Regions from separate parts of the Streptomyces sp. NBC_00090 genome, predicted to be linked through region 3. Evidence: riboswitches for the same ligand, from Rfam matches in the RefSeq annotation. Region 3 holds a riboswitch; each other region holds the start of a gene.

Evidence for each region. Region 3 has a riboswitch for ZMP and ZTP ahead of OG361_RS39265 (bifunctional 5,10-methylenetetrahydrofolate dehydrogenase/5,10-methenyltetrahydrofolate cyclohydrolase). Riboswitches for the same ligand answer to the same signal wherever they lie in the genome.
Region 1: linked by a shared signal. The riboswitch ahead of glyA (serine hydroxymethyltransferase) and the one ahead of OG361_RS39265 (bifunctional 5,10-methylenetetrahydrofolate dehydrogenase/5,10-methenyltetrahydrofolate cyclohydrolase) in region 3 are both predicted to bind ZMP and ZTP.
Region 2: linked by a shared signal. The riboswitch ahead of OG361_RS03010 (phosphoribosylaminoimidazolecarboxamide formyltransferase) and the one ahead of OG361_RS39265 (bifunctional 5,10-methylenetetrahydrofolate dehydrogenase/5,10-methenyltetrahydrofolate cyclohydrolase) in region 3 are both predicted to bind ZMP and ZTP.

Annotation. Positions count from the first base shown of each region.
Region 1 is NZ_CP108224.1:5,494,295-5,504,043, forward strand. Features, by position in the region: partial or broken gene OG361_RS24700 (hypothetical protein) at 1-657, opposite strand, end outside; gene OG361_RS24705 (hypothetical protein) at 772-1,068, shown strand; gene OG361_RS24710 (glutathionylspermidine synthase family protein) at 1,083-2,267, shown strand; gene OG361_RS24715 (polysaccharide deacetylase family protein) at 2,419-3,114, opposite strand; gene rocD (ornithine--oxo-acid transaminase) at 3,216-4,421, opposite strand; ZMP/ZTP riboswitch at 4,532-4,622, shown strand; gene glyA (serine hydroxymethyltransferase) at 4,700-5,968, shown strand; gene OG361_RS24730 (hypothetical protein) at 6,056-6,913, opposite strand; gene OG361_RS24735 (RNA polymerase sigma factor) at 6,906-7,493, opposite strand; gene trpS (tryptophan--tRNA ligase) at 7,550-8,563, shown strand; gene OG361_RS24745 (2'-5' RNA ligase family protein) at 8,660-9,256, shown strand; gene OG361_RS24750 (decaprenylphospho-beta-D-erythro-pentofuranosid-2-ulose 2-reductase) at 9,336-9,749, opposite strand, start outside.
Region 2 is NZ_CP108224.1:670,531-680,279, reverse strand. Features, by position in the region: gene OG361_RS03025 (DUF6421 family protein) at 1-219, opposite strand, end outside; gene OG361_RS03020 (S8 family peptidase) at 731-1,945, shown strand; gene OG361_RS03015 (glycosyl hydrolase family 8) at 2,059-3,747, shown strand; gene OG361_RS03010 (phosphoribosylaminoimidazolecarboxamide formyltransferase) at 3,763-4,920, opposite strand; ZMP/ZTP riboswitch at 4,955-5,049, opposite strand; gene OG361_RS03005 (glyceraldehyde-3-phosphate dehydrogenase) at 5,137-6,582, opposite strand; gene OG361_RS03000 (AfsR/SARP family transcriptional regulator) at 6,719-9,610, shown strand; gene OG361_RS02995 (helix-turn-helix domain-containing protein) at 9,607-9,749, opposite strand, start outside.
Region 3 is NZ_CP108224.1:8,873,377-8,883,125, reverse strand. Features, by position in the region: gene OG361_RS39285 (acyl-CoA desaturase) at 1-858, opposite strand, end outside; gene OG361_RS39280 (DEAD/DEAH box helicase) at 1,139-4,324, shown strand; gene OG361_RS39275 (SWF or SNF family helicase) at 4,321-5,667, shown strand; gene OG361_RS39270 (hypothetical protein) at 5,741-6,715, opposite strand; gene OG361_RS39265 (bifunctional 5,10-methylenetetrahydrofolate dehydrogenase/5,10-methenyltetrahydrofolate cyclohydrolase) at 6,939-7,793, opposite strand; ZMP/ZTP riboswitch at 7,822-7,930, opposite strand; gene OG361_RS39260 (GAF domain-containing protein) at 8,065-9,318, shown strand; gene OG361_RS39255 (aldehyde dehydrogenase family protein) at 9,363-9,749, shown strand, end outside.

The DNA.
Region 1 (9,749 bases), 3.4 Mb from region 3:
CACCGCGCCCGCCGTCGCCGTGGTCACGGAGCCCCGCTGGAACGCCGAGGTCAGCAGCAGGAACGCCGCCCCGCCGCCCACGAGCAGCGCGTACCAGACCGGATCGGTGAAGTCGATGCCGTCGATCAGGCGGACCGCCACCTCCACCACCCCGAATCCGAAGCCCGCCCCGAGGCCGAGGACGAGCGCACGCGGCTTCTCCGGCAGCCGGCCCGCCACCACACCGAGCAGCAGCACCCCGAAGGAGACGGCGAGCAGCGCCCACCGCAGTGCCTCCGAGCCGTCCTCGTGGCCCTCCTTCCCCGAGGCGAACGCCAGCATCGCGAGCCCCGCACACACCACGGCGACGGCCGCCCACTCCACCCGGCTCAGCCGCACATGGAGCAGCCGCGAGGCGATGACCGCCGTGACGGCCAAGCTCGCGGCGAGCGCCGCGCCCACCGCGTAGATGGGCAGCGTCCGCAGCGCCACGATCTGCAGCGCGAAGCCCAGGGCGTCCATCCCGAGACCGGCGATATAGCGCCACTGCCGCAGCGCCCTCCACATCAGGGCGACGTCGACGCCCCCGCCCGTCCCCGGCTCCGTGGCACGGGCCGCCATCGCCTGGAAGACAGAGGCCGCGCCGAAGCAGAAGGCCGAAGCAAGCGCACAAATCATCCCGAGAAGCACGAAACGACTCTAGGGCGTGAGGCCGGAAATCACCGGCCTACACTGTGCGGTCGCGACTGTCGTGGCCACGACGGCCACGACCGCGAAGGGGAGGCGACGGACATGCGGAGGCTGAGGTCGAGCACGGTGGTGCTCGGCGGGATGGGCGTGCTCGCGGCGACGATCACCGCGTGCGGTTCGGAACCGGACAAGCGGTGTGTCGACCCGCTGACCCGTGAAGAGCTGCCCAGCTACCAGTGCGAGAGCGGTGGCGGCGACGACGACGATGACGGCACCACGCACCGGGGCTCGTACTACTACGGCGGTGCCGTCCGGAGCGGCAAGGTGAGCGGCGGCAGCTTCAGCAAGGCGGCCGTCGACACCGGCGGCTTCGGCTGTTCGGGCTCCGGCGGCGGCTGAGGAAGGCCCGGCACATGAAGCGGCACACCATCGAGCCCCGGCCCGACTGGCAGCGGATCGTCGAGGAGCAGGGGGTCATCTACCCGCTGACCCGCTACCCGGACGATTCGCTGCGCCCGTACTGGGACGAGAGCGCGTACTACTCCTTCACCCTGCCCGAGGTCGAGGCCCTGGAAGAGGTCGTCGAGGAGCTGCACGCGATGTGCCTGGCGGCGGCCGCGCACATCGTCGAGCGGGACCGGTTCGCCGAGCTCGGGATCGTCCATCCGAAGCTCGCGTCCCTGGTCGCCGAGTCCTGGCGGCGACGGGCCGAACTCCCCTCCCTCTACGGGCGGTTCGACCTGCGCTACGACGGTACGGGCCCGGCCAAGATGCTGGAGTACAACGCCGACACCCCCACCTCGCTCGTGGAGGCCGCGAGCCCGCAGTGGTTCTGGATGGAGGAGCGGTTCCCCGGCGCCGACCAGTGGAACTCCCTTCACGAGCGGCTCGTCGACGCCTGGAAGCGGCAGGCGCCGCTGCTGCCGCCCGGCCCCGTCCACTTCGTCCACTCGGACGGCGACGAGCTCGGCGAGGACCTGATGACGGTCGCGTACCTGCGCGAGACCGCCCAGCAGGCCGGGCTCGACACGGAGGCGCTCTCCGTCGAGCGGATCGGCTGGGACCGGCTCTCGCGCCGGTTCGTCGACGACCGGCTCCGCTTCATCCGCAGCTGCTTCAAGCTCTACCCGTGGGAGTGGCTGACCACCGACCGCTTCGGGCGGTACGTCCTCGACACCCTCGACAACGGCGGCGGGACCGGCACCACCTGCTGGATCGAGCCCGCCTGGAAGATGCTCCTCTCCAACAAGGCGCTGCTCGCGATCCTGTGGGAGCTCTACCCGGGCCACCCGAACCTGCTCCCCGCCTACCTCGACGGCCCGCGCGAACTCGCCACGACGACGGGGTGGGCCGCCAAGCCGCTGCTCGGCCGCGAGGGCGCGGGCGTCACCCTGCACGAGGCCGGTACGGAGCCCTTCGCACGGGACGGGGAGGCCTGCTGCTACCAGGAGCTGGCCCCGCTGGCCGACTTCGACGGCAACCGGGTGGTGCTCGGCGCATGGGTCGTCGAGAACGAGGCGGCGGGGCTCGGGATCCGGGAGTCGGCGGGCCTCGTCACCGACGAGTACGCCCGCTTCCTCCCGCACGTGATCCTCTAGGGGCCGCCAGGGAAGGCACGGGCGCCAGGGACGGCAGGGACGGCAGGGATGCCAGGGACGCCAGGGACGTCAGGGGTGCCAGGGACGGCACGGACGTCAGGGGTGCCAGGGGCGCCACGGACGTCACTGGCGCCACGGACGTCGGGGGCGCCTACTCGGGGACGTACTCCCTCAGCGGTGCGGGCTTGAGGCCGGCCGCCTCGGCCAGGTCGAGGGCCCGCTTCAGATCCTGCTCCAGGGTCTCGTTGAAGTGCAGCAGGATGATGTCGCCGGCCTTGAGGGTCGGCGTCGGCGGGGTCCACTGGCCCCAGCTGGTGAGGTCGTACGTCCACGTCACCAGGGCCTTCGCCCCGCAGGCGCGGGCGGCGGTCCTGGTCGTCGCGTCGTACGTGCCGTACGGCGGGCGCAGCAGTCGCGGGCCGTCGCCGAACTGGGCGAGGTGCTGGTCGCGGGCCCCGCAGACCTCCGCCTTCTGGCCGGCGGCGTCGAGCGTGGTGAGGTCCGGGTGGTTGACGGTGTGGTTCTCGACGCGGGAGCGGCCCTGGTTCAGCAGGGTGTGGAAGTAGCCGGAGTCGTACGAGTAGGCGCCCGGGAGCAGGAAGAGCGAGGCGGGCACCCGGCGGTCGAGCAGCAGCTTCGCCGCCGCGGGGTCGTGGTACCAGCCGTCGTCGATGGTGATGAAGACGACCGGGTCGGTGGTCTCGACGTGGGAGACCACCGGGACGGGCTCGGGCCAGGCCGCCTTCGGGGCGGAGTGGGCGGGTCCCGTGAACGCGCCGAGGAGCGCGAGGGGGACGAGGGCGGCGAGCGCGGCACGCACGGCGTGACGCAGACGGAGTCTCGGCATGGCGGCATCATTGGCCTAGACCAACTGCCGTGTCAATGGCCCGAGTTGCCCCGCCTCGGCCGGTACGGACACGCCTCCGCCCCCTTCCGAAACGGAGCCCGTCAGTCCGACAGCACGCCCCTCAGCTGCTCCAGGCCCCAGTCCAGATCCTCCTTCGAGATGACCAGCGGCGGCGCGATCCTGATCGTCGACCCGTGCGTGTCCTTCACCAGGACCCCGCGCTCCATCAGCCGCTCCGAGATCTCCCGGCCCGTGCCCCGGGCCGGCGCGATGTCCACCCCGGCCCACAGGCCGCGCCCGCGCACCGCCTCCACCGCCCCGCCGCCCACGAGCAGCCCCAGCTCGGCGTGGAGGTGCTCGCCCAGCTCCGCCGCCCGCTCCTGGAACTCGCCCGTCCGCAGCATCGCGATCACCTCCAGGGCCACCGCGCAGGCCAGCGGATTCCCGCCGAACGTCGACCCGTGCTCACCCGGCCGGAACACGCCGAGCACCGAACGGTCGGCCACCACCGCCGACACCGGCACCACACCGCCGCCCAGCGCCTTCCCCAGGATGTACACATCCGGCACCACACCCTCGTGCTCGCACGCGAAGGTCTTCCCGGTCCGGCCCAGGCCCGACTGGATCTCGTCCGCCATGAACAGCACGTTCCGCCGGCGCGTCAGCTCCCGCACGCCCGGCAGGTAACCGGCCGGCGGAACGAGCACGCCCGCCTCGCCCTGGATCGGTTCGAGCAGCACCGCCACGGTGTTCTCGGTGACCGCCGCTTCGAGCGCTGTGAGGTCCCCGTACGGAACGATCTCGAACCCCGGTGTGTACGGGCCGAAGTGGTCCCGCGCCTCGTGGTCCGTGGAGAAGCTGACGATCGTCGTCGTCCGGCCGTGGAAGTTGTTCCCCGCGACCACGATCTTCGCGTGCCCGTCCGGCACGCCCTTCACCTCGTACCCCCACTTCCGGGCGGTCTTCACGGCCGTCTCGACCGCCTCCGCCCCCGTGTTCATCGGCAGCACCACCTCCTTGCCGCACAACTCCGCCAGCTGCGTACAGAAATCGGCGAAGCGGTCGTGGTGGAAGGCGCGCGAGGTCAGCGTCACCCGCTCCAGCTGCGCCTTCGCGGCGTCGATCAGCCGTCGGTTGCCGTGCCCGAAGTTGAGCGCCGAGTATCCGGCGAGCATGTCGAGGTAGCGGCGCCCCTCGACATCGGTCATCCAGGCCCCGTCCGCCGAGGTGACGACGATCGGAAGGGGGTGGTAGTTGTGAGCGCTGTGCGCCTCCGCGGAAGCGATCGCGTCTTGCGTCCTCGACACGGGATCTCCGTTCGTCCTGCGGCCCGGTGGGTGGCTCGTGGCCCCCCTTCTTATCGTCGCTCGCATGCCGGAAGGGGAAACCTCGGCGGCGGCGCGCCAGCTAGTCTTCAAACACGCACGGCGACTGGCGTACGGGGAAGCGACCCCGGGGGAGCCGTGCGCGGCAGACCACACGGGGCGCCGCTCGCCTGGGCGTCACGGGACCCGACAGTCCCGCGTGGCGCCGCGCCTCACCCGCAGTGTCCCGGGACCCGCCGCAACGCCCGGAGGACACCACCGTGACCGTGCCCCAGCAGCACCCCGCCCTCGCCGCCGCCGACCCCGAGCTCGCCGCCCTCGTCGGCGCCGAGGAGCGGCTCCAGGGCGAGACGCTCCGCCTCATCCCCAGCGAGAACTACGTCTCCGCCGCCGTCCTCGAAGCCTCCGGCACCGTCCTCCAGAACAAGTACAGCGAGGGCTACCCCGGCCGCCGCTACTACGAGGGCCAGCAGAACATCGACCGGGTCGAGACCCTCGCCGTCGAGCGCGCCAAGGCGCTCTTCGGCGTCGACCACGCCAACGTCCAGCCCTACTCCGGCTCCCCGGCCAACCTCGCCGTCTACCTCGCCTTCGCCGAGCCCGGCGACACCGTCATGGGCATGGCCCTGCCGATGGGCGGCCACCTCACCCACGGCTGGGGCGTCTCCGCCACCGGCACGTGGTTCCGGGGCGTCCAGTACGGCGTACGCCGGGACACGGGCCTCATCGACCTCGACGAGGTCCGCGAGCTCGCCCTCAAGGAGCGCCCGAAGGTGATCTTCTGCGGCGGCACCGCGCTGCCCCGCACGATCGACTTCGCCGCCTTCGGCGAGATCGCCCGCGAGGCCGGCGCCGTGCTCGTCGCCGACGTCGCCCACATCGCCGGCCTCATCGCGGGCGGCGCCCACCCGTCCCCGGTCCCGCACGTCGACGTGATCTCCACGACCACCCACAAGACCCTGCGCGGCCCGCGCGGCGCGATGCTGATGTCCCGCGAGGAGCACGCCAAGGCCCTCGACAAGGCCGTCTTCCCCGGCCTCCAGGGCGGCCCGCACAACCAGACCACCGCGGCCATCGCCGTCGCCCTCCACGAGGCGGCCCAGCCCTCCTTCCGTGCCTACGCCCACGCCGTCGTCGCCAACGCCAAGGCACTCGCCGAGGCGCTCCTCGCCCGCGGCTTCGATCTGGTCTCCGGTGGCACCGACAACCACCTGATCCTGATGGACCTCACCCCCAAGGAGGTCCCGGGCAAGATCGCCGCGAAGGCCCTCGACCGGGCCGGGATCGTCGTGAACTACAACACCGTCCCCTACGACCCCCGGAAGCCCTTCGACCCCTCCGGTGTCCGCATCGGCACCCCGTCGCTCACCTCCCGAGGCCTCGGCACGGAGCACATGGCCCAGGTCGCGGAGTGGATCGACCGCGGTGTCGCCGCGGCCGGCACGGGCGACGAGGACGCGCTCGGCGCGATCCGCGCGGAGGTCGCCGACCTCCTCACCGCCTACCCGGCCCCGGGCCTCCCGACCTGACCCCGGTCTGCCCGACCTGACCCCGGTCTGCCCGACCTGACCCGGTCCTCCCGGCCTGACCCCGGTCCGCCCGGGTCAGGCCGGTCCTCAGCCGACCGATTCCGCCGTCCGGCGGGCCTGCTCCGGGTCCGGTATGCCTTCCAGGCGGAAGGTGAGCGCGCCCCCGCTCCTCGTCCAGAGGAGCGTGGGGCCCGCCGTCCGGACCTCATGGGTCCAGGCCGCGCCCGTCCCGTCCGTCATCGGGAAGGTCAGCAGATGGGGCTCCGCGAACCAGTAGCCCTGCGCGCCGTCCGGGAGGTCCACCCACCTCGGCCGCGTCGTCACCTGCTTGGCGAAGCCGATGTCCAGGCGGGCCGGGAACTCGTCCAGCCGGACCGATCTCTCCCCGTCGTGCCAGCACAGGCTGATCACCGCCCGGCCCCGCTCGGCCGACCCCGTCACCGCGACCGCGTCGGGCGGGCCGAGCGCGCCCGGCACCAGCGGTTCGAAGCCCGCCCTGCGCCCGGCCTCCGCCAGGGGGACCGGGTCGGGGCACCCCGGCACCGACGCGCCGGGCGGAGCGTGGCGGCCGTCCGGGTCGTACCGCACGGCGACCCCGCCGAAGCCGAACCAGTCCGCCACCGCGGCGCGCACGGGAGGGGTGAGCACCAGCACGATCAGCACGCCGGTCAGGCCCGCCACCAGCGCCCGCCACCGCTCCCGCAGCCACGCCCACACCGCCGACGCCCGCTCCGACACCCACGCCCACGCCGGCAACGCCCGCGGTGACGCCCACGACCAGGGCCGTCGCCGGACCGGCACGGGCGTCGGGACCCGCTCCTCCAGCAGCTGCGCGAGCACCCGCTCGGCCATGGATTCGCCGTCCACGTCCGGCACCCGCAGCCGCCGCCCCAGCTCCCGCAGCTCCTCCGGCAGCCGGTCCTCCGGCAGACGCTCGTCAGCCACGCTCCTCACCTCCCTCCAGCACGAGTCCCAGCTTCTTCAGCGCCCGGCTCAACCGGGACTTCACGGTCCCCCGCGGCCAGCCGAGCGCCTCGGCCGTCTCCGCCTCGTCCAGCTCCAGCAGATAGCGGTGGACCACCACCTGCCGGTGGTCCTCGCCGAGCCCGTCCAGGGCGTCGAGAAGCCGCCGGCTCCGCTCCCGCTCCTCGGCCGCGACCGCCGGGTCCGCCGACTCCGGTATCCGCGGCTCGGCCCCGAGCAGGTCCGCCTCCCGGTCGGCGACGGCACGCTGTCGACCCGCCGAGCGCACTGTGTTCCTGGTCTCATTGACGACGATCCGCAGCAGCCACGGCCGGAACGCCGCGCCCTCCTTGAAGCGCCCCAGCGAGCGGTACGCCTTGAAGAAGGCCTGCTGCACCACGTCCTCCGCGTCCGCGCCCGCACCCAGGGCGACCGCCGCCCGGAGCGCCACCGCCGTGTGGGCGCGCACCAGCTCCGCGTACGCCTCCGGCTCTCCGGCGCGTACCCGTGCGATCACCGCTCCCTCGCCGACGACGGTGCGGTCCCCCTCCCACGTCCTCACACCTTTGATACACCGGCAGTCGGGGATCGGTTCCCACACCTGAGAGAATGATGTGCATGGCCTCTGATCGTCCTCGCGCGCTCTCCGGAATCCAGCCCACGGCAGGCTCGTTCCACCTCGGCAACTACCTCGGTGCGGTCCGTCAGTACGTCGCACTGCAGGAGTCCCACGACGCCTTCTACATGGTCGTCGACCTGCATGCCATCACGGTCCCGCAGGACCCCGCCGAGCTGCGGGACAACACCCGCCTCGCCGTCGCGCAGCTGCTCGCCGCCGGTCTCGACCCGGACCGCTGCACCCTGTTCGTCCAGAGCCACGTCCCCGAGCACGCTCAGCTCGGCTGGGTCATGAACTGCCTCACGGGCTTCGGCGAGGCCTCCCGCATGACGCAGTTCAAGGACAAGTCGGCGAAGCAGGGCGCCGACCGCGCCACCGTCGGCCTCTTCACGTACCCGATCCTCCAGGTCGCGGACATCCTGCTCTACCAGGCCAACGAGGTCCCGGTCGGCGAGGACCAGCGCCAGCACATCGAGCTGACCCGTGACCTCGCGGAGCGCTTCAACGGCCGCTTCGGCGACACCTTCACCGTCCCCAAGCCGTACATCGTCAAGGAGACCGGGAAGATCTACGACCTCCAGGACCCGACGATCAAGATGAGCAAGTCGGCGTCGACGCCGAAGGGCCTGATCAACCTCCTGGACGAGCCGAAGGTCACCGCGAAGAAGGTCAAGAGCGCCGTCACCGACACGGACACGGTGATCCGCTTCGATCCGGAGAACAAGGCGGGCGTCTCCAACCTCCTCACCATCCTGTCCACCCTCACCGGGACGAGCATCGCCGACCTGGAGAAGAGCTACGAGGGCAAGATGTACGGCGCGCTGAAGACGGATCTGGCCGAGGTCATGGTGGACTTCGTCACGCCGTTCCGGGCCCGGACCCAGGAATACCTGGACGACCCGGAGACGCTGGACTCGATCCTGGCCAAGGGCGCGGAGAAGGCCCGTGCGGTCGCGGCGGAGACGCTGGCGCAGACGTACGACCGGATGGGCTTCCTGCCCGCCAAGCACTGAGTCCTAGGACCCTGGCCACGAGGGTGGTACAGGACGCACACTGGCGGCTGTACCACCACACCATTCGACGGACGACGGACGACGGAGGAGAACGACGTGGGGACCGTAACGCTCGGCGTTTCGATCGCGGTCCCGGAGCCCTACGGCAGCCTGCTCCAGGAGCGGCGCGCGGGCTTCGGGGATCCCGCCGCGCACGGCATCCCCACCCACGTCACCCTCGTCCCGCCGACCGAGGTCGCGGAGGAGCGGCTCCCGGAGATCGAGGCGCACCTCGCCGGTGTCGCCGCCGAGTACCAGCCCTTCCCCGTACGTCTGAAGGGCACCGGGACCTTCCGCCCCCTCTCCCCGGTCGTCTTCGTGAAGCTCAAGCAGGGCGTCCCCCTCTGCAACCGGCTCCAGCACCAGATCCGGGACGAGGCGGGACCGCTCGCGCGCGAGCTCCAGTTCCCGTACCACCCGCACGTCACCGTGGCGCACGCCATCTCCGAGGAGGGGATGGACCGGGCGTTCAAGGAGCTCGCGGCGTACGAGGCGGCCTGGACGTGCCGCTCCTTCGCGCTGTACGAGCAGGGCCCGGACGGCGTGTGGCGGAAGCTGTACGACTACGAGTTCGGCAGCGGCCGGCCGATCTCGGCCGTCCCGACGCAGGGCGGCAGCCCGGTCGACACGCCGACCGTCACCCCCGCCGGCTGAACCCACCGGACACCGGCCCACCGGACACCGGCCCTCAGGGCCCCGGCCCATCGGACACCGGCCCTCAGAGCCCCCGCCCTCACACCGGCAGGAGGCGGAAGAGCGGCCTCGGCAGGTGTCGTACCGCCGCCGTCACCATCCGCAGCGCCCCCGGCACCCAGACCGTCTCCGAGCGCCGCCGCATCCCCAGCTCGATCGCGGTCGCGACCGCCTCCGGGGTCGTCGTGAGCCGCGTCCCCGCGCGCCCGGCCGCCGCCCTCGACCGCACGGAGCCGGGCCGGACGACCATGACGCGCACGCCGGTGCCGTACAGCGCGTCCCCGAGCCCCTGGGCGAAGGTGTCGAGGCCCGCCTTCGAGGAGCCGTAGATGAAGTCGGCGCGCCGGGCCCGCTCGCCCGCGACCGAGGAGAGCACCACCAGCGAGCCGTGCCCCTGCGCCTGGAGTGCGCCCGCGCACACCAGCCCGGCCGAGACGGCGCCCGTGTAGTTGGT
Region 2 (9,749 bases), 8.2 Mb from region 3:
GTGCGGTGTGCCCTCGCACCCGGAGTCCCGCCAGGCGGTCAGATCGGCGAGTGTGGCCGATATCTGACGCCCCGACAGAAGACCGGTCAGGCCCTCGACCGTTCTGAGGAGATCGCCCAGCGCCTCGCTCGTCTCCCCGCTCTCCTCGCCGCTCCGCACCCTCCGGATGCGGTCGACGGCGGGGACGACGTGCCGTTCGAAGTCCAGAAGTCTGGCCACAGTACGCGGACCCACTACACCCCCCACAGTGATGGTTCCCCTGCGCGGAGCCGTTGACTCCGCTTGTTCACGCTGACGCAAAACCACTGCTGATCGGGGACGCTAACATCCCAACTCGCTCTCGAACAATGGATGTTCGGATTTCACATCGCCGCCTCCCCGACCTGCGGAAACGCGATCCGGTTCCCGTCGTGGGTGGCGTCCTGTCGCCGTCGGGCCGCCGTCGGCGCCGAGCGGCAGGGGGTGTTCGGGTGGCGACCCCTGCCCGATGACGGGTGTTTTCCATGGGTTCGACAGGGATTCGATTGCCGGAGTGTGGCGGATGCGTGACGGGGTGTGGCAGATGCATGACAAGTCCTCAACTCCCTTGAGCGGCGCCCGTGGAGCGGACAGGCTGTTGATCACGCCGGATCGCCCCACACGGCTCCCGGCGGTGCGTGTGACCGCACGCGCCCCCCACAGTCGCGCCGCCCCACATCAGGCGCGACGCCGAAGAGGAGGACTCCCTCGCATGGCACTCCCGCAGCACACCAAGGCCCGCCTCGCGCTGACCGTCTCCGCCGCGACCGCGGCCGCCCTGCTCGGCACCTTCGCCGCCGTCCCCGCCCAGGCGGCACCCGCCGAGGGCGTCGTCCTCGCGGCCGGTTCGGCCGACGCGGTGCCCGGCAGCTACATCGTCACCCTCAAGCAGGGCGCGGGCTTCAAGGCCGCCTCCGCCAAGGGCCGGAACCTGATAGCCGGTTACGGCGGCACGGTCCGCAAGACCTTCGGCTCCGCCCTCAACGGCTACACGGCCACCCTCGGTGAGGCGGAGGCCCGCCGCCTCGCCGCCGACCCGGCCGTCGCCTCCGTCGAGCAGAACCAGGTCTACCGCGCCGACGCGACGCAGACCAACGCCCCCTGGGGCCTGGACCGCATCGACCAGGCGAACCTCCCGCTCTCCGGCACGTACACGTACCCCGACACCGCCGGCAGCGGCGTCACCGCGTACGTGATCGACACCGGCGTCCGCATCTCGCACTCGCAGCTCGCCGGCCGGGCGGTGAACGGCTACGACGCGGTCGACGGCGACTCGGTCGCCCAGGACGGCAACGGTCACGGCACGCACGTGGCCACCACCATTGCGGGATCCACGTACGGCGTGGCCAAGGCCGCGAGGATCGTGGCCGTCCGGGTCCTCGACAACAACGGTTCCGGCACCACCGCCGGCGTCATCGCGGGCATCGACTGGGTCACCTCGAACCACGCCGCGGGGGCCCCGGCCGTCGCCAACCTCTCCCTCGGCGGCGGCGCCTCCACCGCCCTCGACAACGCGGTGAAGAACTCCATCGCGGACGGCGTCACCTACGCCGTCGCCGCGGGCAACTCCGGTGTCAACGCGGCCTCCACGTCTCCCGCCCGCGTCGCCGCCGCCATCACGGTCGGCGCCACGAGCAACACCGACGCCAAGGCCGGCTGGTCCAACTACGGTTCGGTCCTCGACCTGTTCGCCCCCGGCGTGTCGATCACCGCGGGCTGGCACACGAGCGACACGGCCACGAACACGATCTCGGGCACCTCGATGGCCACCCCGCACGTCGCGGGCGCCGCCGCCGTCTACCTCGCGGGCCACGCCTCCGCCACTCCGGCGCAGGTCGCGACCGCCCTGGTGAACGGAGCCACGCCGAACAAGGTGACCAGCCCGGGCAGCGGCTCGCCCAACCGCCTTCTGCGGCTCGTCCCGTGACGCGCACGTGACCGGTCGGGGGTCTTGCGCGGACCCCCGGCCCTCTCTACCCTCGCGGCTCAATGGTTAGGAAAACTTCCTAACGAATGAGCCGCGAAGGAAAGGGAGTTGTCATGCGTCGACGAAGCGTCTCGCTTCTCGGGCTCGCCGGACTGCTGGTGCTGCCCCTGACGTCGATCCCCCAGGCACAGGCGCACCCCCAGGCGCAGCCGAGCGCACAGGAACGGGCGGCCGCCGCCGACGGCCTGGTCTCCGCCGGAAAGCCGGTGACGGCCTCGTCCGTCGAGGCGGCCGGTCTTGAACCCGCCCGGGCGGTGGACGGCAGCGCCACCACCCGCTGGGCCAGCGTGGAGGGCGTCGACCCGCAGTGGCTCCGGATCGACCTCGGGGCGACGCACACCGTCTCCCGGGTGAAGCTCACCTGGGAGGCCGCCTACGGCAAGGCCTACCGCGTCCAGACCTCGCCCGACGGATCGACCTGGACCGACATCCACTCCACGACCACCGGCGACGGAGCCGTCGACGACCTCGCGGTCTCCGGCACGGGCCGGTACCTCCGGGTGTACGGCACCACGCGCGGCACCCCGTACGGGTACTCCCTCTGGGAGGTCGAGGTCTACGGCGCCCCGACCGGCGGCGGCGTCCCCGGCGGGCCGGCCGTTCCCTTCGGCAGCCACCTCAGGCCCTACACCGCCGGGACGCTCAAGCCCTCCGGCGCCCAGGCGACGATCGACCAGAAGGTCGTCGAGTACTACGACAAGTGGAAGGCCGCCTTCGTCCGGCAGAACTGCGGCAACGGCTGGTACCAGATCATCTCGCCGGACGCCGACCACCCCTACGTCGCCGAGGCGCAGGGGTACGGCATGGTCATCGCCGCCACCATGGCCGGCGCCGACCCCGACGCGAAGAAGATCTTCGACGGGCTCGTGAAGTGGAAGATCGACCACCCGTCCTCGATCAACCCGAACCTCCTCGCGGCCGAACAGGACGCCTCCTGCAAGAGCGTCAACGGCGGTGACGGCGCCACCGACGGCGACATGGACGTGGCGTACGGTCTGCTCCTCGCCGACAAGCAGTGGGGGAGCGCCGGCGCGTACGACTACAAGGACCTCGCGCTCAAGCACATCGCCGCGATCAAGAAGGACGAGCTCAACCCGACGACCAAGCTGCTGAAGCTCGGCGACTGGACCAGCTCCGGCGACCAGTACTACTACCTGTCCCGCACCTCGGACTGGATGGTCGACCACTTCCGCGCCTTCCGTACGGCCACGGGCGACACCGCCTGGGACGCGGTCCGCAGTGCCCACCAGACGCAGATCTCGCGCCTCCAGTCGACGTACGCCTCCGGCACCGGGCTGCTGCCCGACTTCGTCATCGACACGAACACCACCCCCCGGCCCGCCACGGGCCAGGTCCTGGAGGACCCCAACGACGGCGCGTACTGGTGGAACGCGTGTCGTACCCCCTGGCGCATCGCGGACGACGCGGTGACCAGCGGGGACGCCACGTCACTCGCGGCCGCGCGGAAACTGAACGGCTGGATCAAGACGAAGACCGGCGGCGACCCGAACAAGATCGCCATCGGCTACAAGCTCAACGGCACCCAGATCTCGGCGGGCAGCGAGGCCGCCTTCTTCGCGCCGTTCGCCGTGGCGGCGATGACCGACCCGTCCAGCCAGGCCTGGCTGGACGCCCTCTGGAACAAGATGCTGGCGACTCCCGTCGACACCAGCAGCTACTTCTCGGCCAGCATCCAGCTCCAGGTCATGATCACGGCCTCGGGGAACCACTGGGTCCCGTAGGGGACGCCCCGCCGATCAGTGGTGGAAGAGCCTCAGCCCGGTGCGCGCGAGCGTGATCCCGTGCTCGCGGCAGGCGTCCTCGACGTCGGTGGAACGGATCGACCCACCGGGTTCGGCGATGGAGGTGACGCCGTGCCGGTGCGCGTGGTCGACGTTGTCCCGGAAGGGCAGCGCGCCGTCCGAGGCGAACGCCACACCGGTCAGCTCCGCGAGCCACTCGCCGCGCTGCTCGTCGGTGAGGTCGGGGGCGGGCACGGACAGGGCCCCGGACAGGCGCGCGCGCTCGTCCGGGGTGAGGTCGCCCTCGACGAACCGGATCTGCCAGTTGATCCGGTCCTGCCGGCGGATGCCCGGCCGGAAGGCGAGCGCGCGGACGGCGGGGTGGCGGCGCAGCCACCACGTGTCGGTCTTCGCGCCCGCCAGCCGGGTGCAGTCCACCCGGGACTGTTGCCCGGCGCCGATCCCGAGCGTCGCCCCGCCGCGTACGTAGCAGACGGAGTTGGACTGGGTGTAGCGCAGCACCGCGAGTCCGAGCAGCAGGTCCTCCGCGGCCGCCGGCGTCAGCGCGCCGCACACGACGTCGTCGAGGAGGGCGGGGGAGATGGGCAGGTCGTCGCGCTGCTGGGTCAGCCGCACGCCGTACACCTCCCGGGCCTCGTGGCTCGGCGGGGTGAAGCTCTCGTCGGCCTCCATGACGAGGAAGCGGCCCCTCTTCTTCGCGCTCAGGGTCGCGACCGTGCCGGGAGCGAAGCCGGGGGCGATGACACCGTCGCAGACCACGCGGCTCAGCAGTTCGGCGAGTTCGGCGTCGACCGGGCGCGAGACGGCGGCGAAGTCGCCGTAGGAGGACTTCGGATCGGCGTCGCGGGCGCGCAGGTAGGCGCTGGTCAGTGCTCCGACCCGGTCGCGGTCGACGCCGTACAGCCCGGCGGTCACCTCGTCGACGGGCCCGGCCACCGCCGCGCCGGCGGGCGAGACGTGCTTGAAGGAGGCGGCGGCCGGCCGTCCCAGGACGCGGCTCGCCTCCCGGACCAGCTGCCAACTGTTCAGCGCGTCGAGAAGGTTGATGTAGGACGGGCTGCCGTTCACCACCCGGACCGGCCGACTCCCGGACGCCACCGGCGCGGTGGTCGCCTCCCGCTGCTGGGGGTTGATTCCGTAACGCAGTTCCATCTCCAGGCCTCCTGGGTCAGCGGGACATCACTGACGCAGGCGCCCAGGCGGTCGACGCGCACGCGGGAAAGACGGGGGTGACTGCCGCTCCCCGGTGGTGATCCACCTTCGCCAGTCGCGGCCGGGCACGATGCTACCCGTACGGAACGACGACGGCGCGCCGCACCCCCCGTGGGGGAAGTGCGGCGCGCCGCCGTGCTGTTGGCGCCGGGAGGATCAGACCGCCGGAGCCGGGAAGGTCGGGTACTCCACGCCGGAGACGTGCTGCACGACGCGGATGACCTGGCACGAGTAGCCGAACTCGTTGTCGTACCACAGGTAGAGGATCGCGTTGTCGCCGTCGACCTTGGTCGCGCCGGCGTCCACGATCGACGCGTGGCGCGAGCCGACGAAGTCCATGGAGACGGCGTCGGGGGCCGTGGTGAAGTCGATCTGGCGCTTCAGCGGCGAGTGCAGCGAGACGTCGCGGAGGTACTCGAGGACCTCCGCGCGGGTGGTCTCGCGGCCCAGGCGCAGGCTCAGGATCGCGATCGAGACGTCCGGCACCGGCACGCGGATCGAGCTGCCGGTGATCGGGGCCTTGAGCTCCGGCAGCGCCTTGGCGACGGCCGAGGCGGCACCGGTCTCGGTGATCACCATGTTGAGCGGCGCGGAACGGCCGCGGCGGTCGGCCTTGTGGTAGTTGTCCAGCAGGTTCTGGTCGTTCGTGAACGAGTGGACCGTCTCCACGTGGCCGCGCAGCACGCCGTACTCGTCGTCCATGGCCTTCAGCGGCGGGACGATGGCGTTGGTGGTGCACGAGGCGCAGGAGAGGATCTGCTCGTCCGGCTTGACCGTCTCGTGGTTGACGCCGTGCACGATGTTCGGCACGTCACCCTTGCCGGGCGCGGTCAGGACGACCTTGTCGATGCCGGGGCGCAGGTGCTTGGAGAGGCCCTCGCGGTCGCGCCACTTGCCGGTGTTGTCGATGAGGATGGCGTTGTCGATGCCGTACGCCGTGTAGTCGACCTCGGAGGGGTCGTTGGCGTAGATCACCTTGATCGTGTTGCCGTTGGCGACGATGGTGCTGTTGGCCTCGTCGACCGTGATCGTGCCCTGGAACTGGCCGTGGATGGAGTCGCGGCGCAGCAGCGAGGCGCGCTTCACGAGGTCCTGGTCGCCACCGCCGCGGACGACGATCGCGCGCAGGCGCAGACCGTTGCCGGAGCCGGCCTTCTCGATGAGGAGGCGGGCGACGAGGCGGCCGATGCGGCCGAAGCCGTAGAGGACGACGTCACGCCCGTCACGGCGCTCGATCTTGTTCTCACCCGTGGCACCGGCGACGGCCTCGGCGGTGAAGTCCGCCACCGAGAGACCGCGGTCGTCGGTCTTGTACTCGGCGGCCAGCATGCCGATGTCGATCTGGGACGGGCCCAGGTCGAGGGTGGTGAGGGTCTGGAGGAACGGGAGCGTCTCGGTGACCGAGAGCTCCTCGCCGTCGATCTGCCGGGCGAAGCGGTGGGTCTTGAGGATGCTGACCACCGACTTGTTCACCAGGGAGCGGCTGTGGACCAGGACGGTTATGTCCTGCTCCCGGTGCAGCTTCCCGATGATCGGGATCATCGACTCCGCGATCTCCTCGCGGTTCTTCCAGCTGGTGAACGAGTCGTCATTGACAGTCACAAGTTTATCTTTCGAGCTAGGCGGCGCTCATATGGTAACCCCCGGCCGGTTTGATCAATCAAGGGGTGCCGAACCGTACGATGGACGGCGTCGGGATCCGCCGCAGAGCGGGCCCGCCCTACCTTGATGCGGGGGCATGGTGGTGAAGTTCGGGCTGCTCGGTTCACTCGTGGTCCACGACGGGACGGAGCCGCGGCCGGTCACCGGCCCCAAGGTCCGCATCCTCCTCGCCGCACTGCTCCTCGACGCCGGCCGCACCGTCCCCAGGGACACGCTCAAAGCGGCCCTCTGGGGCGACTCGGTCCCCGCCAGCGCCGACGCCTCCCTCGCCAACCACCTCACCCGGCTGCGCAGGGTCCTCGCGGACAGCGACGGGACCGCGGTCACGGGCCGGGCCGCCCCGGCCGACGGCGGGACCGAGGGACGCCTGCGCACCGTGGCCCCCGGCTACCGGCTCCACGTCCGCGAGGGCGAGCTCGACGCCGACGTGTTCGAGACCCGGATCCGGGCCGCCCGGCAGGCGCACGAGCGGGAGGAGTGGGAGGCCGTCCTGCGCGAGACCGCCGCCGCCATGAGCCTGTGGCGCGGCACGCCCCTGGCGGACCTGGCCCCCTTCTCCGAGACCGAGGGGCCCGCCCTCCGCGTCCACCAGCTCCTGGAGGCGCGCCTCCAGGCCCTGGAGTGGAGCTGCGACGCCGAGCTCCACCTGGGACGGCACCACGACCTGATCCCCCAGCTGACCACCCTCGCGGCGGAGCAACCGCTGCGCGAGGGGTTCCACCAGCGGCTCATGCTGGCCCTGCACCGCTCCGGCCGCCAGGCCGAGGCCTTCTCCGTCTTCCACCGGCTGCGCCGGAACCTGGTCGACCAGCTCGGTACGGAACCGGGAGCCGCCGTCCAGCAGGCCCACCAGGAGGTGCTCGCGGGAGCCCCGGCACCCCGCCCGCGACCCCGCCCCCGACCCCGCCCGGAGCCGGCCCGCCCGCCCTTCCAGCTGCCCTGCGAGGGAGAGGCCTTCACCGGCAGGGAACCGGAGGCGGCGGCGCTGCGATCCCTGCTCACGGCGGATGCGCCCTCCCGGCCCGTGGTCATCTCCGGCATGGGAGGTGTGGGCAAGACCGCACTCGCCGTCCACGTCGCCCACCGCGTCCGCGAGGCCTACCCGGACGGCGCCCTCTTCGCCGATCTGCGCGGCTACTGCGTCGGCGGCGCCCGCACGGCCCACGAGCTGCTCGCCCGCTTCCTGTCGGACCTGGGCGTACGCCACGACAGCCTGCCCGACGACACGGACGACCGGGCCCTCCTCTTCCGGACCGCGCTCGCCGAGCGCCGCGTGCTGCTCGTCCTCGACAACGCGCGCAACGCCGCCCACGTGGCCGCTCTCCTCCCGGCCGGCGGCCCCAGCGCGGCCCTGATCACCAGCAGGCAGCTGCTCGCCGACCTGCCCGGCGCCGTCAAGGTCCCCCTCGCCCCGCTGGCGGAGTCCGACCAGCACGCCCTCCTCGCGAGGCTCTGCGGCGAGGAGCGCGTACGGCGCGAGCCCGAGGCCCTCGCCGACATCATGACCGCGTGCGGGGGCCTGCCGCTGGCCCTGCACATCGTCGGCGGCCGGCTGGCGTCCCGGCCCGCGTGGCCCCTCGCCCTCCTCGCCAAGCGGCTCACCCCCCACCAGGGCCGGCTGGAGACCCTCGCCATGGGCACCGTCGACGTCCAGCGGACCTTCGCGATGAGCTACGTGGCCATGCGCGACAGCGACGAGCCCCTCGAACGCGAGGCGGCCAGGGCCTTCCGGCTGCTCGGCCGCCTGTGGGCGGGCCACCCCGTCACCCCGCAGGCCACCGCGGCGCTCCTGGACGTCACGGAGGTCCGCGCCGCCGCCCTCCTCGACGTCCTGGCCGACGCCCACCTCCTCCTCGACCCGGAGCCCGACCGGTACGCCTTCCACGACCTGCTCGGCGAGTACGCGGCGCAGCGGGGAGAGGAGGAGGAGACCCCGGAGGACCGGCGGGCCGCCGTCCTGCGCATCCTCTCCTGGTACGTCGAGGCCGTCGCGGCCGCGTCCCTCGCGGCCACCGGCGAGACGCAGTCCCCGCCGCCGCTGGACGCCGAGGGCCGGGGCGGCGGCCTGACCCCCGTGTCGCTGCCGGAGTTCGCCGACGACGACGAGGCGATCCGCTGGAGCGCGCGGGAACTCCCCGCCGTCCAGGACGCGATCACCCTCGCCGGGGAGCTGGGCCGCTCCGACATGGCCTGGCGGCTCGCGGTGGGCCTCTTCGGCTACGCCGCCACGCACTGGTGGACGGGGGAGTGGGACGCCTGCCTGGAGCAGGCGATGGAGATCGCGCGCGCCCGGGACGACCGGCTCGGGCAGGCCTGGCTGCACCGGCGGATGGCCGTCGCCCACGGCATGGCGTTCCGCAACGACGCCTGTCTCGAACACCTCGGGACGGCCCTGGAGTTCTTCACCCAGCGCGGCGACCTGGCGGCCCGGGCCTCCATCCTCGGCAACCTGGCCGCCGTGTACCTGCAGATGGAGGACGCCGATCAGGCGCTCGTGCACGCCGAGCTCTCCCGCGACCTGTACCGGATGAGCGGGAACGCGCGCGGCGAGGCGATGATCCTCAGCAGGATCGCCGAAGTCCGCAAACTGGTCGGCGCGTTCGACCTGGCGGCCACGGAGTTCCGGCGGGTCATCGACCTACTGCGCGGCAGCGGCCACTGGGTCTTCCTCGCCACCGCCCTCACCAGCTACGGCGACATCCTTCGCGGACTCGAGCGCCGCGACGAGGCGTTCGCGGCCCTGTCGGAGGCCCTCGGCATCCGCCACCGGATGAACGACCACGGCGGCACCGCCGACTGCCTGGTCTTCACGGCCCGCGCCCACCACCACTTCGGGGAGTGGACGGAGGCCCGGACGACCTGGGAGACGTGCCTGGAGCTCGCGCGCAAGCACCATCTGACCAAGCGGATCGACGAGTGCCTGGCGGGGCTGGCCGACCTCCCCCCGGACGTGGCGAGCGCCCCCTAGACCCGCCGGGCTCCGCCGCCGGCTGCCGTGGAGCGTGCCACGGCGACCGTGATGAGGCTGCCGACGAGCACACCGGCCGCGGAGACCAGGGCCAGCGAGCGGGCGTCGGACGGCCGGAAGGGCGAGGGGCGGGACGGGC
Region 3 (9,749 bases):
CCGGATGTTGCGCGAGGTGAGGACCTGGCGGCGCAGATGGCCCCAGCTGTCGCCGTCGGCGTGCTCGTCCGGCCGCTCCATGCCCTTGTGGTTGGGCGCGAAGGCCATGCCCAGGTGGAGGCCGAGCAGCATCTGGTGGACGAGGGCGAAGACCAGGGCCTGGGTGGGAGTGAGGAGCGTGAGGAGCAGGGCCGTGTAACCGACGAAGTGGGCCAGGAGCAGGCCGCCTTCGACGAGCCGCTCCCGTCCGGTGCGGAAGGGGCCGTCCTTCGCGAGCAGGGACCGGACTCCGTACACCTTGAGGGCGATGCCCTCAAGGGTCGTCAGCGGGAAGAACAGCCACGCCTGGTGACGGGTGAGGAAGCCGTGCAGCCCCTTGCGGCCCGCGGTCTGGTGCTCGGCGAAGACGAGGATGTCGGCCGCGACGTCCGGATCCTTGTCGAGGTGGTTGGGGTTCGCGTGGTGGCGGTTGTGCTTGTCGTTCCACCACTCCCGGCTCATGCCGAGGAGGAGATTGGCGTGGACGAGCTGGATGGCGCGGCTCGCCTTGCGGTTGGCGGTGATCTGGGCGTGGCCCGCGTCGTGGCCGACGAAGGCGGCTCGGGCGGAGAGCAGCGCGAGGGGAACGGCGAGCACGAGCGCCCACCAGGAGGGGCCGATCAGGGCTAGCCCGGCCACGACGGCGGCGATGCCGAGGAGGTTGACGGCGATGCCGCGGGCGTACCAGCCGGGGCGATGTTCCAGGAGGCCCTGCTCCCTGACCGTCCGCAGGAGCGGGGTGAACTCGCTGCCACCCCTGGGACGGGTGGGCGCCGCGGCGGGGACGACTGCCGGGGGCAGGACGGTGGCCTGGGACATGGCGGGCTCCGGTTTCTGTCGGGCGGGGCGGGCGGGTTGGGCGGGTTGCGAGCGGTGGGCGCCTCCACTGAAACTACGGATCCGTGATCACCCGGGGCCATGGCGTCACCACCCGTCCACGGCAGGGGGCGCGCCGGGGTGCGGGGGTGGGGTGAACCCCACCCCTCCGCGAGGACGACTCGCCTGTGGCGCGGATCACCTCCGTCCTGCACGCGCCGGGGTGGTCGGGTGAGGTACTCTCGGCGGCTCGGTCCCCAGGTAGTCAAATTTGAGGAATGCGTTGTCGCTGTCGCACGGACCCGATGAATCCGCCCTCGAACCCGCCCTCGAACCCACGCAGGAACCCGCCGACGAAGCCGCCCGCGAGCCTGTCCGCGAAGCCTCCCGCGAACCTGCCGGCGAAGCCGCCGACGAGGCAGCCCGGGCACTCTCCCCCGAGCTCGTCCTTCACTCCGCCGTCTTCCTCCCCGCCGATCCGCCTCGCGCGGGGAGGTTCGCCTTCTGGTCACCGGAGGGCGAGGCGCTGCCGGACGGCGTCCCGTCACCCGTCGACCTCACAGTCGTGGACGCCGACAGCCTCCGCCCCGTGACCGTCCCCGCACAGGTCCTCTCCGTTCGGGATGCCCTGCCGCTGCTCGCCCGAGCCCGGTTCTCGGATGCCGCCTCGCCCGCGGCCGCCTTCTGGGGCGCTGCCTCGCTCCTCGCCCTGGACCTCGTCGCGCGGGGCCTGTTGCTGCCCGGCCTGACCCCCGGCGACCACGACGCGTGGCGGGTGGGGCCGCTCGGTCCCGAGGAGCTGGCGCGGCTGCGTACCCTCGCCGCCTCAATGCCGCCGAGTGCGCACGCCGTACCCCTCCCCCTCCCCCTCTCCCTTCCCCTCCCTCTCGCCCCCTCGTCCCGCTCGGCCTCTTCCCCCTCGTCGTCCCCCTCCCCGGACGGACCACTGCTCCTCCCCGAACCGGAGGCGCTGCTGCGTGCGTTCGCGGACGCGGTCGCGGACACCCTGCCCCGGACGCCGGCGGCCCCCCTCGCGGCCGGCGGGTCGGCCTTCGCGGCCGACGCGCCGCAGACGATTCCCGAACAGCGTGCCTGGGCCGCCGACGTGGCGGCGGGTCACGACGCGGGCGTCCGGCTGTCGCTCCGGCTCGAACTCCCGGGCTTCACCTCCGAGGCGCGGGAGGCGCCCGCCTTCCGCGCGGTCCTCCAGCTGCACGGCGTCGCCGACCCGACGCTCGTCGCGGACGCGGCGGAGGTGTGGGCGGGATCCGGCAGGACGGCGGGCGCGTTCGGCCCCCGGGCCCGGATGGACGCGCTGCTCGCCCTGCGGCGCGCCGCCCGCGCCTGGCCCCCGCTGGCTCCCCTCCTCTCGGCGGCCGTGCCCGACACCGTCGAGCTCGCCGACGAGGAGGTCGCGGAGCTCCTGGGCCCGGCGACCCGGGCCCTCGCCGCGACGGGCGTCCAGGTCCACTGGCCGCGCGAGCTCACCGACCGGCTCACCGCCCGCGCGGTGATCGGCCCTTCGGCCGCGGCACCGGAGGACGGCCGGAGCGACACCCGGTACGGGGACGGCAACCCGATGCTCGCGAACGGCGCCGCGCACCTCGCGGACAGCACCACGCCCCTCGACGGCGGCAACCCGCCGGACGAGAGCGGCGGCCCGCCGGGCGAAGGCGGTGGCCCCGGGAGCGGCTCGCTCCCCTCCTTCCTCTCCGCCGACGCCCTGCTCGCCTTCAACTGGCGCTTCGCGGTAGGCGACCAGGAGCTGACCCGGGCCGAGCTCGACCGGCTGGCCGAGGCCGGACGGCCCCTCGTCCGGCTGCGCGACCGCTGGGTCCTCGTCGATCCGGCCGAGGTGCTGCGGGCCCGGGCCCAGCAGGACCGCAAGTTCACGCCGGTCGACGCGCTGTCGGCCGTCCTCACCGGCACGACCGAGATCGACGGCCGTCCCGTCGAGGTGGCGGCCTCCGGCTGGCTGGAGCGGCTGCGGGAGCGGCTCGCCGATCCAGAGGGCGGCCGCCCCGAGGTCGCGCAGCCCGCCGCGCTCGCCGCGACCCTGCGCGACTACCAGCTGCGCGGTCTCGACTGGCTCCACCGGATGACTTCCCTCGGCCTCGGGGGCTGTCTCGCGGACGACATGGGCCTCGGCAAGACGATCACGGTCATCGCGCTCCATCTGCACCGGCAGACCGACACCGCCGCGTCCGGACCCACGCTGGTCGTCTGTCCGACCTCGCTCATGGGCAACTGGCAGCGGGAGATCGAGAAGTTCGCGCCCGGCACTCCCGTACGCCGCTTCCACGGCGCCACCCGTGATCTGGACGGCCTCGCCGACGGCGGCTTCGTCCTGACCACGTACGGCACCATGCGGCTCGACACCGAGCGGCTCGCCGCGCGGAACTGGGGACTCCTCGTCGCGGACGAGGCACAGCACGTCAAGAACCCGTACTCGGCGACCGCGCGTGCGCTGCGGACGATCGGGGCACGCGCGCGCGTGGCGCTGTCCGGCACTCCGGTGGAGAACAACCTCTCCGAGCTGTGGGCGATCCTCGACTGGACGACGCCGGGGCTGCTCGGCACGCTCGGGGCCTTCCGTACGCGCTTCGCCGCCGCCGTCGAGGGCGGCGGGGACCCTGCCGCCGCCGATCGACTCGGCGCGCTGGTCCGCCCGTTCCTGCTGCGCCGCCGCAAGTCGGACCCGGGCATCGCGCCCGAGCTGCCGCCGAAGACGGAGACCGACCGGGCCGTCTCCCTGACGCCGGAGCAGGCCGGTCTCTACGAGGCGGTGGTGCGCGAGACGCTGGAGGCGATCGCGGCGGCCGACGGCATGGCGCGCCGCGGCCTCGTCGTGAAGCTGCTGACCGGTCTGAAGCAGATCTGCAACCACCCCGCCCAGTACCTCAAGGAGGAGCGACCGAGGATCGAGGGCCGCTCGGGCAAGCTGGAGCTGCTCGACGAACTCCTCGACACGATCCTCGCCGAGGGTGCGAGCACCCTGGTCTTCACCCAGTACGTGGGGATGGCCCGGCTCCTGGAAAGCCATCTCGCGGCGCGGGGCGTGCGGACGCAGTTCCTCCACGGCGGCACTCCGGTCGCCGAGCGCGAGGCGATGGTCGCCCGTTTCCAGAACGGGGACGTGCCCGTCTTCCTCCTCTCGCTCAAGGCCGCCGGGACCGGTCTCAACCTCACCCGCGCCGAGCACGTCGTCCACTACGACCGCTGGTGGAACCCGGCCGTGGAGGCGCAGGCCACCGACCGCGCGTACCGGATCGGGCAGGACCGTCCGGTGCAGGTGCACCGGCTGATCGCCGAAGGCACGATCGAGGACCGGATCGCCGCCATGCTCGACCGCAAGCGGGAGCTGGCCGACTCCGTCCTCGGGACGGGCGGGGACGCTCCGCCGGAACTGACCGAAATGACCGATGCGGAACTGGCGGAGCTGGTACGGCTGCGAGGGGACGGACGATGAGCGTGTACGGACACGGGGGCGACGAGCGGACGTTCGAGGCGCTGCCGCCCGCGAAGGGCGCGGCGTTCGCCAGGACCTGGTGGGGCCTGGCGTGGCTGAAGGCGCTGGAGGACACCGCGCTCGACGGCCAGCAGCTCAAGGCCGGGCGCCGGCACGCGCGCGCGGGGGCGGTGGGCGCGGTGTCGGTGCGCCCCGGCCGGATCACGGCGATCGTCAAGGACCGCGACGGCACGGCGCACCGCAGCGACGTGCTGGTGCGGGAGTTCTCGGAGGAGGAGTGGGAGCGGCTGCTCGACCTGGCGGTGGACAGCGCGGGGCACATCGCGGCGCTCCTCGACCGCGAGATGCCGCCGCACCTCGTGGAGGACGCGGCGGTGGCCGGGCTGGACCTGCTGCCGGGGATCGGCGATCTCGACCCGGAGTGCGGCTGCGAGGCCTGGGACCACTGCCCGCACACCTCGGCGCTCTGCTACCAGGTGGCGCGGCTGCTCGACGAGGACCCGTTCGTGCTGCTGCTGATGCGGGGGCGCGGCGAGCGGACCCTCCTCGACCAGCTCCAGACGCGCAGCGCACGGCGGGCCTCGGCGCCTGCGGTACGCGACGGGCAGGACGGCTCCGGGGACGTTGCCGGTACGGACGGCGCCGGCGGCATGCCGGGCGTGTCGGCGGCGGAGGCGTACGCGGCGCGGGACATCCTGCCGCCGCTGCCCGCCCCTCCGGCGGCCCCGTCGGAGCCGGGCGAACCGCCCTCCCTGGACACGGAGACGGATCCGGAGCCGGGGGTCGATCCGGCGGCCCTGGAGTTCCTCGCGAAGGACGCGGCGACCCGCGCGCGGCGGATGCTCGTCACGGCGCTCGGCGACGGTCCGGGACTCGTGGAGCCGTCGCTGACGGTCGCTCAGGACGCGGTGCGGCTCGCCGTCGGCTCCCCCGCGCCGTGGGTCGCGACGCGGCTCGCCGCCGGTTCGGGCAGGACACGGGCGGATCTGGACGCGGCCACGCGCGCGTGGCGGTTCGGGGGTGCGGCCGCCCTCGCCGTACTGGAGGAGGAGTGGGCGCCGGACGCCGACACTCTCGCCCGTGCGGCGGCGCTGCTCGCGGAGGCCTGGGAGGACGGCGAACGGCCGGTGCTGCGGCGGGCGACGGGCGCGCGCTGGACCGTGGTCGGCGCGGAGGCGCAGTTGCGGCTCGGTACGGACGGCCGTTGGTGGCCGTACCGCAAAGCCGGTGCCCGCTGGTCCCCGGCGGGCCCGGCGGACCGCGATCCGGCGTCGGCGCTGGCCACGGCTCTCACGGCCGACACCGCCGGAGCCACTCAGACTGCCGGGGCCGGCAGCCCCTGACCTGCGGGCCACACCCGACCCACGGGACCCACCTGACCCACCTGACCCGGTGGACCCGGTGGACCCTCCGGAGCTACCGGAGTCGGTCCGTGAGCCTGCCGCCGGTTGCGGCGAGGCTGCAGGCCACGGTGTCCGAACCGAGGAGGTAGCTGGTGCGGAAGGGGTACTGGACGAAGGTGGTCCAGCGGGTGCCGAGCGGCTGCCGCGCGGCCTTGCGGCGGAGCGGCGCACGGCAGAGCTCCGTGGCCGCCTCCCGCACCTTCTGGTCGTCGGCGTAGGTGCCGGTCAGGCGTGGCCGGGCGACGAGTTCGGCGTGGTGCGGCGTGTCGCAGGCACGCCGGAGAGCCGTGCCCGGCGTGGCGCGGTCGATGTCGAAACACTCGCCGACCCGGAGCGCCTCGAACGAGACGGGCCGGGCGGGGGACGGCGTGCGCGGCGGAGCGGTGGAAGGCGCTGTCGAGGGCGCCGCGGGAGCGGCGCTCGCGGTGCGGGATGGCAGCGGAGAAGCGCTCTCCTCGCGCGCGGAGCTCTTCCCGGGTACCGACCGCGTCGGCGTGCCGGCCTCGGACGTGCCGGCCTCGGACGTGCCGGCCTCGGACGCCTCGGCCTCCGGCGTGTCGGCCGCGGGATTGCCGGTGGCCGGGGTGCCGGTGGCCGGCACACCGGTCGACGGCGTGTCGGCCATGGGAGTACGCGCCCTCAGCGCGTCCCCCTCGGCGACGACCGGGGACGGTACGGCCACCGGATCGCCACCCGCCCGGCCCTGGACCGCGCCCTCGTGCCCGTCCCATCCGCCGGCGAACGTGAACGCGCCCACGACGAGGGCGGCCACGAGCACCGGCACGAGCGGCACGCCGAACCGGCGGGCGCGCCGCGCGGCCGGACCCGGCCGGGGCACCCCGAGGCGTACGACACGCGACCAGGCCGCTGTGGTTGGCCGCTCGGCGGGGTGGGACGAGGACACGGCCGAGACACCGTCCGGACCGGGCGCGTCCGGCACGTCCGGCCGGCGGTCCGGCGGCGGAGAGACGGTCGGCGGGTGTGGCACGGACACCAGGGTTGCCTGTCGGCGGCCGTGTGGCGAGGGATCCGGGGCCGTCGAGCGCGGCCTGTACGGAATGGTGACCATCATCGGCCATACGTTGTCCGGCCATCGCCGGAAAACGCCCCTCTCGCCCCGGCCGTCGGAACGCCGACGCCCGACCCCGCCACCTCGCCGCTCCCCCGCACCCGGCCCTACCCCGACATCCCGCCGTCCCACCACGGGAGTCCTACAGACCCAACTGGCGCTCCGCGCCCTCGACCGTCTGGGCGAGGAGCACGGCGATGGTCATGGGGCCGACGCCGCCGGGGACCGGGGTGATGAGCGAGGCGCGCTCGGCGGCCGACGCGAAGTGGACGTCGCCGATGTTGCCCGGGTTGTAGCCGGCGTCGACGACGACCGCGCCCGGCTTGATGTCCTCGCCCTTGATGAAGTCGGCCTTGCCGACGGCGGCGACGAGGATGTCGGCCTCTCGTATGACGGAGGAGAGCTCCTTGGTGCGGGAGTGGCAGTAGGTGACGGTGGCGTCGCGGCCGAGGAGCAGCAGCCCGGCCGGCTTGCCGAGGATCGCACTGCGGCCCACGACGACGGCCCGCTTGCCGCTGAGTTCGACGTCGTACGCGTCGAGGAGGCGCATGATGCCGCCGGGCGTGCAGGAGACGAAACCGGGCAGCCCGAAGCCCATGGCGGCGAAGGAGGCCATGGTGACGCCGTCGACGTCCTTCTCGGGGGCGATGGCCTCGAAGGCGGCGCGCTCGTCGATGTGCGGGCCGACCGGGTGCTGGAGCAGGATGCCGTGCACCTCGGGGTCCTCGGAGAGCGCGGTGATCGCGGCGACGAGCTCCTCGGTCGTCGTGGCGGCGGGCAGCTCGACGTGCTTGGAGCGGATTCCGGCCTTCGCGCAGCGGTTCTGCTTCATCTTCACGTACGTCACGGAGGCCGGGTCCGCGCCGACCAGGACGGTCGCGAGACACGGCGTGACGCCGGTGCGGCGGGTGACCTCGGCGGCGCGGGCGGCGGTCTCCTCGACCGTACGGCGGGCGAGGGCCGTGCCGTCCATGAGGGTGGCGGTGCTGGTGGACATGGCAACTCCTGGGCGTCGTCTCTGACCGGTGGTTCGCCCAGGCGCACGGCATCGGCACGGCAGCACCGATCGGGTGCCGACCGCCCGGGCCGCTCCCCGGTGGTGATCCACCTCAAGCGCCAGTCACGGCCCGGGGCCCACTCTACGTGAGGGGTCGGGGACCGGTCCCGGACAGGGTGCATATGCCGAGGTGCCGGGGCGCTTGCCGACGGCCCCGCGCGCGCACGACGATGGGCCCGACTACCGGGACGACCTCGACGGGGAGGCCGAGTTGAGCGATGCGTGGGTGGCCGGGACGACGGCTCAGACGCACACACGGACGGCCGCCGGCTCCGGCCCGGCGCGGCCGCTGGTCGCCGCCTCGTGGCGGCGCTCCGTACGGGCCCGGGTAAGCCAGGAGGGCGCGGCGCGGGTCGAGCTGGACGAGGACGAACTCGCCGAGCACCGTGACGGCCATCCGCTGTCGGCGGCGATGCCGGTGATCCGTGAGCTGATGGGGGCCTACGCGACGGACGGCGAGCATCTCCTCGCGGTCTGCGACGCCGCCGGGCGGATGCTCTGGGTGGAGGGCCATCCGGGCACCCTGCGCAAGGCCCGCGCGATGAACTTCGTGGCCGGAGCCCGCTGGTCGGAGTCGGCGGCCGGGACGAACGCGCCCGGGACCGCGATCGCCGTCGACCGTCCGGTGCAGGTCGTCGCCGCCGAGCACTTCCGGCGACCGGTGCGGGCCTGGACGTGCGCCGCCGCACCCCTGCACGATCCGCACACCGGGCGGGTGATCGGCGCGGTCGACATCACGGGTGGCGACGGGCTCGCGCATCCGCACAGCCTCGGCTTCGTCCAGGCGGTGGCACGGGCGGCCGAGTCCCAACTGGCGCTGGTCGGGCCGGCCCCCCGGGCCGACCGGCTCAGGCTCTCGGCGCTCGGCCGCGACGAGGCCGTGCTCTCGGTGGGCGGGCGGCGGCTGCGCCTGAGCCGCCGCCACAGCGAGATCCTGGTGGTCCTCGCGCACCGCCCCGAGGGCGTGGGCGGCGACGAACTCCTGACACTGCTGTACGAGGACGAGTCGGTGACTCCGGTGACACTGCGGGCGGAGCTGTCCCGGCTCCGCTCGCTGCTCGGTCCCGACGTGCTGCGTTCGCGCCCGTACCGGCTGGCGGGGCCGGTGGACGCGGACTTCGCCACCGTCGACCGGCGGCTCGCCTCGGGGGCCGTCTCGGCGGCGGCCGGCGAGTACGCGGGCCCGCTGCTTCCGGCGTCGCTCGCGCCCGGGGTCGTACGGCTGCGGGAGCGGCTCGCGGACCGGCTGCGGGCCGCGCTGGTGGACCGGGGCGATCCGGGGCTGCTCGCGGACTGGGCGTACAGCTCCTGGGGCGAGGAGGACGTGGTGGTCTGGCGGGCACTGTGCTCGGCGGTGCCCGCTCCTCAACTCCCGCCCGTACGGGCACGGCTCGACTCCCTGGAGACGGAACTGTCCTCCGGTGCAACGGGATTGCAACGTACGGGTCCGCAGACTCGGCCATGAGCGCCGGCCAGGGACGGCCGGCGCGTCCCAGGGAGGCCATGCCCATGACCCGTTACGCCGCACCCGGTACCGAGGGCGCGATCATGTCGTACGAGGCCCGCTACGACCACTGGATCGGAGGCGAGTACGTCGCCCCGGCGCGCGGCCGCTACTTCGAGAACCCGAGCCCCGTCGACGGCCGCGCCTTCACCGAGGTCGCCCGAGGCACCGCCGAGGACGTGGATCGCGCCCTCGACGCGGCGCACGCCGCGGCACCGGGGTGGGGCCGGACGGCGCCGGCGGAGCGCGCGACCGTCCTGCTGAGGATCGCGGACCGGATGGAGAGCAACCTGGAGGCGCTCGCCGTCGCGGAGAGCTGGGACAACGGCAAGCCCGTCCGGGAGACCCTCGCCGCCGACATCCCGCTGGCGATCGACCACTTCCGCTACTTC